2 regions of the Massilia litorea genome follow, and region 2 is predicted to be linked to the other one. Evidence: predicted binding sites of a transcription regulator. Region 2 holds the regulator's gene; the other holds the start of a gene.
The links. The regulator FliA, encoded in region 2, starts transcription of late flagellar genes. The targets are predictions, from matches to a motif close to CTAAAGTTTNNNNNNNNNNNGCCGNTA.
Positions count from the first base shown of each region.

Region 1 (3,404 bases), 720 kb from region 2:
CATGCAGGCAGCCCGGTCGCCGTAGTTCAGCTTGCGAATGTCCTCATACTCGCCGATGGCCCAGGCGTTGGCACGCGCGCGCATCATGAGGAGGTCGCTCTCCAGGCGCTCGATGGTCTTGGCCAGGCAGGGGACGTCGTCCATGGGCGACTTCTTGAAGTCGCGTACCGCCTGGCCCGGGTTCTTGACCTGGACGTGAACCGAAGGGTCGGTAATCTTCAGCTGGTGCTTGTCGACGATCTTTTCGATGGTCCTGGTGACCTCGCCGGCATTCGTGAGGCCGGCCTGCTTGAGTGCACGGTCGGACAGCTGGCCGGCGACGAACGCGGGACGTTCGCGCTCGATGCCGTTGTCGTCACCGAAATACACCTGTTTCAGCGTCCGCCAGCGCGCATACACCTCGGGCGGCAATACGTCCTTCAGTTCGGCGCCGTCCGGATTTTTCTTGACCCCGATCAGGAACGGCAGGGCCGTCACGGCGCCCCAGCCGACGCTGACGCCCGAGCCGGGCGGCTTCAGGTATTCCTGGGATTGCGCGATCACCTTCTCGACTTCGCGCGAGCGCCATTCCATCTTGATGGGCAGCGGAGAATACGTGCCGAAGACCCACATCACGTGATCTCCCTTCGAGACCTTCCACAGGCCGGGCCCCGGGCGGCTGCCGGAAACGAGGATGGTTTGCGGTGCAGCTTCCGCGTCGTCCGGCGCCGGTGCGGCCGGTGCGGCCTGTGCGGCCGGTGCCGCCGGCGCGGCGGGCTGCGATGCGGGCCCGGCTTCGGTCTGTGCCAGCACAGGCAAGCTCAGGAAGCACAGGGTCAGCGCGGAGACGAGGCGTTTCAGTGTCAGCATGGTGCATCCTTCGGGTTGTTAGCTGAAGGGTATTGTGTTGCCACAAAGCGATATAAGCAAGAAACAAGATGTTACAAGAGCCATATGTATATTGAATATCACGAATTCTCACTGGGACGCTTGCGCGCCGCCCATGGCCGCAGGACCAGATAGCTCGGCACCGCCGTGCGCGAGGCGCTCGTTGCGCTGATCAATTGCCGACGCAGCAGTAAGGCGATCGCGCGTTGCGCCGTGATGCGCGACAGGCCAGCCTCGAGCGCGATCGTCGCATAGCTGAGCTGTACGGCGCGCCCGCCGGCCGCCTCGATCCGGTGCCACAAATACACGTAGATCAGGAAAGCCGAAGGCGCTTTTTCGTGGCCGACGAGGTCCGGCATCAGCACATCGAGTACATAGGGATCGAAGGTGGTCACTGGCATCATGAAGAGTATAGTCACGATGATTATAGCTGCCCGGTATCCCGTGCGAGAATGCCGGGCAAACAACCAGGAGCGTGCATGATCACCCATATCAAATTCGTCAGCATCCCGACCCGCGACCAGGACGCGGCGCTCGCCTTCTACACCGAGAAGCTGGGCTTTCGCGTCATCACCGACCAGCCCTTCGGCCCCCAGCGCTGGATCGAGCTGCGCGTCGGCGCTTCGGATACGCGCTTTGTCCTGTTCACGCCGCCGGGCCAGGAAGACCGCATCGGTAGCCAGTTCAACGGTTCGCTCGCCTGCGACGACGTCGAGGCGACCTATCGCCAGCTCTTGAGCCGCGGCGTCGAGTTCGTGTCGGAACCGCAGAAGCAGCCCTGGGGTACCTACGCCATCATGAAGGATCCGGACGGCAACCAGTTCGTCTTGTCCTCGTCCTGATCGGCTTGCCGAATCAAGCATCGCGCTTGATAACCCGCCAATTCGCTTGCGGATTGCCGGGTTTTTGACATAAATATTTCCGTACGTCCATCAAGATCCGGCGCCGGCGTCCGTTATCCAGACTGATAGCGCGCTTTGAGCGCGCGCGCCCACCAACACCGGATCCGTCATGAAACTCGTCGCTGTCCTCGCCTTTGCCGCCGCATCGCTGCTGTCCGCCTGCGGCACCGTGCACACGCCCTTCACCCGCCAGGCGCCCGCGCCGCAGCCGGTCATCGTCACCCTGAACGCCACCGGCTACGGCGCCGTCAACACCGCCGCCTGCAATGGCGAGTGCGACCGCGTCTCGCCGGCCCAGCGCAAGCTGCTCGCCATGCGCGCCGCGCGCCTGGATGCCTACCGCGCGATGGCCGAACAGGTGTATGGCCTGCGCGTCGAAGGCGGCAGCACGGTTGGCTCGCTCGCGCTCAAGGACGACAGTTTCAAGGTGTATATTGACGCCTTCATCCGTGGCGCGCGCGTGACGAAAGTCGCCCAGCGCGAAGACGGCAGCTACGAGACGACCGTGGAGATGGATTTCGATACCAATGCGGCCCCCTCCCAGACTCCCCCGCGTGCCACCCAGGCAGTGGCAAAGAACGCGCGCAGCATGGTGGGCAACGCCGGTCCCGGCGCTGCCTATGGCGCCTCGTTCTACCATGCCCAGTAAGCTGGGGCAGTTCGGCGGCGCCCTGCTGGCGCTGCTGCTCAGCTTGTCTATTCCCGTGTGCGCCGCGCCGGCCGAGGCCGAAGGCGTCGCCGCGATCGCCGGCGGCAACCTCGCCGGCGCGCGCCAGGCCGCGATCCGCGATGCGCTCGAACAGCTCGGCCTGCGCAGCGGCGCCCGCGTCGATGTCGCCGCCGGCACCGCCACCCGCGGCAAGACGGTTGAGAGCAGCCGCGTCCAGCCAGCCTTTGACTTCGACCGCTACACGGTGCTGCGCGAATGGCAGACCGGCCAGGTGCTGCACGTGCGCATCGCCGTCAAAGAAGAAGACGCGCGTCCGCGCGGCAGCGTGAATCTCGCCTATAAAAAGAAGATCGTCGTCACGCCTTTCCACGTGCGCCGCTCGCCCCAGCTCGACGACGTCGACGACATCGCGATCCGCCTGCCCCAGGAGCTGCTGCGCCGCATGACGGCCGGCGGCAAGTTCCTCGGCAAGGAAAGTCCGTATGTCATCTCGCCGGGCAGCAAGGGCCCGAGCACGGACACAGCGGCCGTGCGTCGCATCGCCGGCATGTACGAGAGCCAGTTCGTGGTCTCGGGCGAAATCGTCGACGCCGGTAATTTCGACAAGCCGGCGTTCTATGGCCTGATCAACAAGGACGCGCGCCGCATCGAAATCGAATTTTTCGTCCACGATGGGCTGACCGGCGTCCTGCTGGCACGCCGCACGGCGCTGGTGGAAACGGTCGGAGAAAGACGCGTCGGCCGCGATAAACCCTTCGGCAGCGCCAGCTTCGCCGCCACGCCTTTCGGCGGCGCCATCCTGCGCGCGCTCGACGAAGGCATCGCCGGCATCACGGCCGATATCGCGGCATTACCCTTCATGGCCAAGGTGGTGCAGGTGCAGGGCGAACGGATCGTCATCGACGCCGGCAGCACCTCCTCGGTGACGCCGGGCGACCAGCTCGTCGTCTACCGGCTCGACCCGC
Region 1 covers NZ_CP062941.1:1,743,231-1,746,634, reverse strand. The annotation lists gene LPB04_RS07740 (TraB/GumN family protein) at 1-849, opposite strand, end outside; gene LPB04_RS07735 (helix-turn-helix domain-containing protein) at 948-1,271, opposite strand; gene LPB04_RS07730 (VOC family protein) at 1,347-1,709, shown strand; gene LPB04_RS07725 (LPP20 family lipoprotein) at 1,879-2,418, shown strand; gene LPB04_RS07720 (flagella assembly protein FlgT middle domain-containing protein) at 2,408-3,404, shown strand, end outside.
Region 1: the regulator FliA is predicted to act here: its motif matches at 1,799-1,825, upstream of LPB04_RS07725 (LPP20 family lipoprotein).

Region 2 (3,404 bases):
TGGTAGTCGGCGCCCGTGAGCGCGGCGCGCTTGACCATTTTCCCCGTGTAGGGAACCGGCCGGCCGCTGGCGTCGCGCACGTCGAAACGCGGCCCCGTCAACTCCTTCCCGGTGGCCAGTTCGCGCGGAATCCAGACCGTCATCGTGCCCTGGTTGATGAAGGTCAGCTCGACCAGCACCTTGCCGGGCGGGGTGACGACATCGATGCTGTGTTTTACGCTCACGGTCGGTTCTCCGGCAGCGCCCGCAAACACGGGCAAGAGGCTGGCGGCGCACAATGCGGCCAGCAGAATCAGTCTGCGCTGCATGGTCAGCTCCATATGGTTGTGTCATCCATTGTACGGGATACCGTAGGGTGGGCATTCATGCCCACCCTACATTGAAGAGCCTGCCAATATGGTCACCGCCACCCTTCGGTTCCTCACCCTGCCCGCTTCGTCCGTGTTCGGCGCCACTGGCTGATTGGCGGCATGCCCGACCGCAGTCAGGCGCTCGGCCGCAACCCCACTATCGATAAACAGGCGCACCACGCTGCTTGCGCGTACGCTCGACAGTTCCCAGTTCGACGGAAACGCGGAGTTCGCAATCGGCAGCTTGTCGGTATGCCCCTCGACCTGGATCGCATGCGGATCGTTTTTCAGCAGGGAGGCCACGGTCCCCAGCGTCGCACGCGCCTCGTTGCCGAGTACCGCCTGCCCTTCCTCGAACAGGACCTTCGCATTGATCTCGACCGTCACGCCGCGCCCGGTCTGGGTCACGCGCACCTGCCCGTTTTTTACCAGCGGCGCCAGCGAGGCGTTCAGCTCGCGCGCCAGCGTGTTCAGGCGCTCGCGTTCGCGCCGCGCCGCATCAAGCCGCTTGCGCGCGATCAGGTTGGTCAGGGGAAGCTGTTCGATGGTGGAGCCGGCCTGCGGCACTTCGGGACGGCCGCCGAAGGCATCGCCCAGCGCATCCGACAGCGCCTTGTACTTGCCGGTGTTGACCACGGAAATGGCGTACATGACGACGAAAAAGGCGAACAGCAGCGTAATGAAATCGGCGTAGGAAATCAGCCAGCGGTCGTGGCTCGCTTCGGTTTCCTCGTCGTCGTAACGCTTGCGCGCCATGTCAGCGCTTCGCCAGCAGGCTGGCCACGCGTTCCTCGACCACGCGCGTGTGGTTGCCGCTCGCCAGGTCGTGGAAGACTTCGGTCAGGATTTCGTATTGCGCGACCCGGTCCGAGACGATGGCTTTCAGTTTGTTACCGACCGGCAGGAAAAAGAGATTCGCCAGCCCGACGCCGTAGACGGTCGAGACAAAGGCGACCGCGATGCCGGAACCGAGGCGCGACGGGTCGCTCAGGTTTTCCATCACGTGGATCAGGCCGAGGACGGCGCCCAGGATCCCGATCGTCGGCGCGTAGCCGGCGGCGGATTCCCAGATGCGCGCGGCCTGGCGTTCGGCGAATTCGATGGCGGTGACTTCGGTTTCCAGCAGCCCGCGGATCTTCTCGGGCGTGATACCGTCGACCACCAGGCGCAGGCCTTTCTGCACGAACAAATCCTTGGTGGCCATGTACTGCTCGAGCGAGAGGAGGCCCTCGCGGCGCACCGTATGGCTCCACAGCGCGATCTCGCGCGCGAGCGGCTGGCGCCGGCTTTTGGGCGGGAAGAAGACCCAACGCAGCATGTGCATGCCGCGGCGGAAGGCGCGCGCTTCGGATTGCAGCAGCACGGCGCCGAAGGTGCCGACCACCACGATCGCGAACGCGGCCGGCTGGATCAGGGAGGCGAAACGCCCGCCGTCGAGCGTATGCCCGATGACCAGACCGGCCAGCGCCAGCGCCAGGCCGATCAGGCTGGCGAAGTCCACAGCTTTTCCTTGAGCGAAGCGCGCAGGCGGGCGACGGCTTGCGTATGCAGTTGCGAGACGCGCGACTCGGACACGCCGAGCACGGCGCCAATTTCCTTCAGGTTCAGCTCTTCTTCGTAATACAGGCCCATCAGGATCTTCTCGCGCGGCGGCAGGCTGTCGATGGCCTCGATCACGGCCGAGCGGAAGTCGGTGTCGAGCAGGGCGCGCAGCGGATCGTCCTCGTCCACCGCATAGCGGTCGAGGAAGCTGTCGTTGCCGTCTTCATCGTGAAAATCCTCGTAGTAGACCAGCTGGTGGCCGCCGCCTTCGAACAGCATTTCCTGGTAGTCCGAGAGCGAGACGTCGAGCGATTTCGCCACTTCGGTCTCGGTCGGCGGACGGCCGAGCTTTTGCTGCAGCGAGGTCATGGCCGTCTCGACCTTCTTCATGGTCGAACGCGTGCTGCGCGGCATCCAGTCGTTGCTGCGCAATTCGTCGACCATGGCGCCGCGGATGCGCAGCACGGCATAGGTCTCGAACTGGGCGCCATGGTTGTCTTCGTAGCGGTTGATGGCATCCAGCAGGCCCATCATGCCGGCCTGGATCAGGTCGTCCACCTCGACCGAGGGCGGCAATTTTGCCTTCATCTGGTGCGCCAGGCGCTTGACGAGCGGGGCGTGCTCGGTGAGCAAATGGTTCTTGTCCGCTTTCCCTTTGACGGTATACATGCTTGTGCTTTTTTCTTAGGAACCAAAATGCGCGCCACCGCCCTGGCGCATGCGCGGCAAGGCAAAGCGCCCTGCCAGCTCGCGGAAGGCCACCGAGGCCCCGGCCAGCGGGAAGGCATCCACCACCGAACGTCCGAGACGTGCGGCGCGGTGCAGGTATTCGTCGGCCGGCACCGAGCCCATCGAACTCAAACTTACTGCAAGGTAACGAGTTGCTGCTGCCGACATATTATCGTAAACCACTTTCGCCTCAGCCTCGCTTGCGCCGGTGACCAGGATGCCGAAGGGACGGCGACCGAATTCCTGGGCCAGGCGTTTGATCAGGCCATACGCATTCGTGATCGAGGTGGCGCTGGTCGACACCTGCACCACGATTTCGGACTCGGCCAGGCGCGGCACGGCAAAGCCGCCATCGCGGTTCAGTTCGCCATCGACGATAACGATGCCGCCCTGCTTCTTCACCAATACGTCGAACGCTTTCGCCAGGCGGCGGGCCTCGTCGCTGCCGCTTGCCGGGGTCTGGCCGTCGCGCGCCAGCAGCGCCACGTTGAAACCTTGCGAAGCGGTCTGCACCACCTGGTTCAGCGCGCATTCCTGGCGTGCCACCTGCAGCAGGCTGACGTGGCGTTCCATCTCGAGGCGGCGCGCCACGCCATACTCGCGCTGGCAGGCGTCGACGATCAGGACTTCATTGCCGGCCTGGGCCAGCGAGGCACCGAGGTTGACCAGCATCGCGCCCTTGTCGTCGCTCGGGGTCGCGGAAAGAAAGGTCACGACGCGTGGCCGGGCGCCGGCCAGCATCCGGCGCAGGCCTTCGGCCTGGTCGAAATCGAAACTAGCCAA
Region 2 covers NZ_CP062941.1:2,458,887-2,462,290, reverse strand. The annotation lists gene LPB04_RS10935 (hypothetical protein) at 1-308, opposite strand, end outside; gene motD (flagellar motor protein MotD) at 375-1,106, opposite strand; gene LPB04_RS10925 (flagellar motor protein) at 1,108-1,851, opposite strand; gene LPB04_RS10920 (RNA polymerase sigma factor FliA) at 1,833-2,561, opposite strand; gene LPB04_RS10915 (MinD/ParA family ATP-binding protein) at 2,577-3,404, opposite strand; gene flhF (flagellar biosynthesis protein FlhF) at 3,397-3,404, opposite strand, start outside.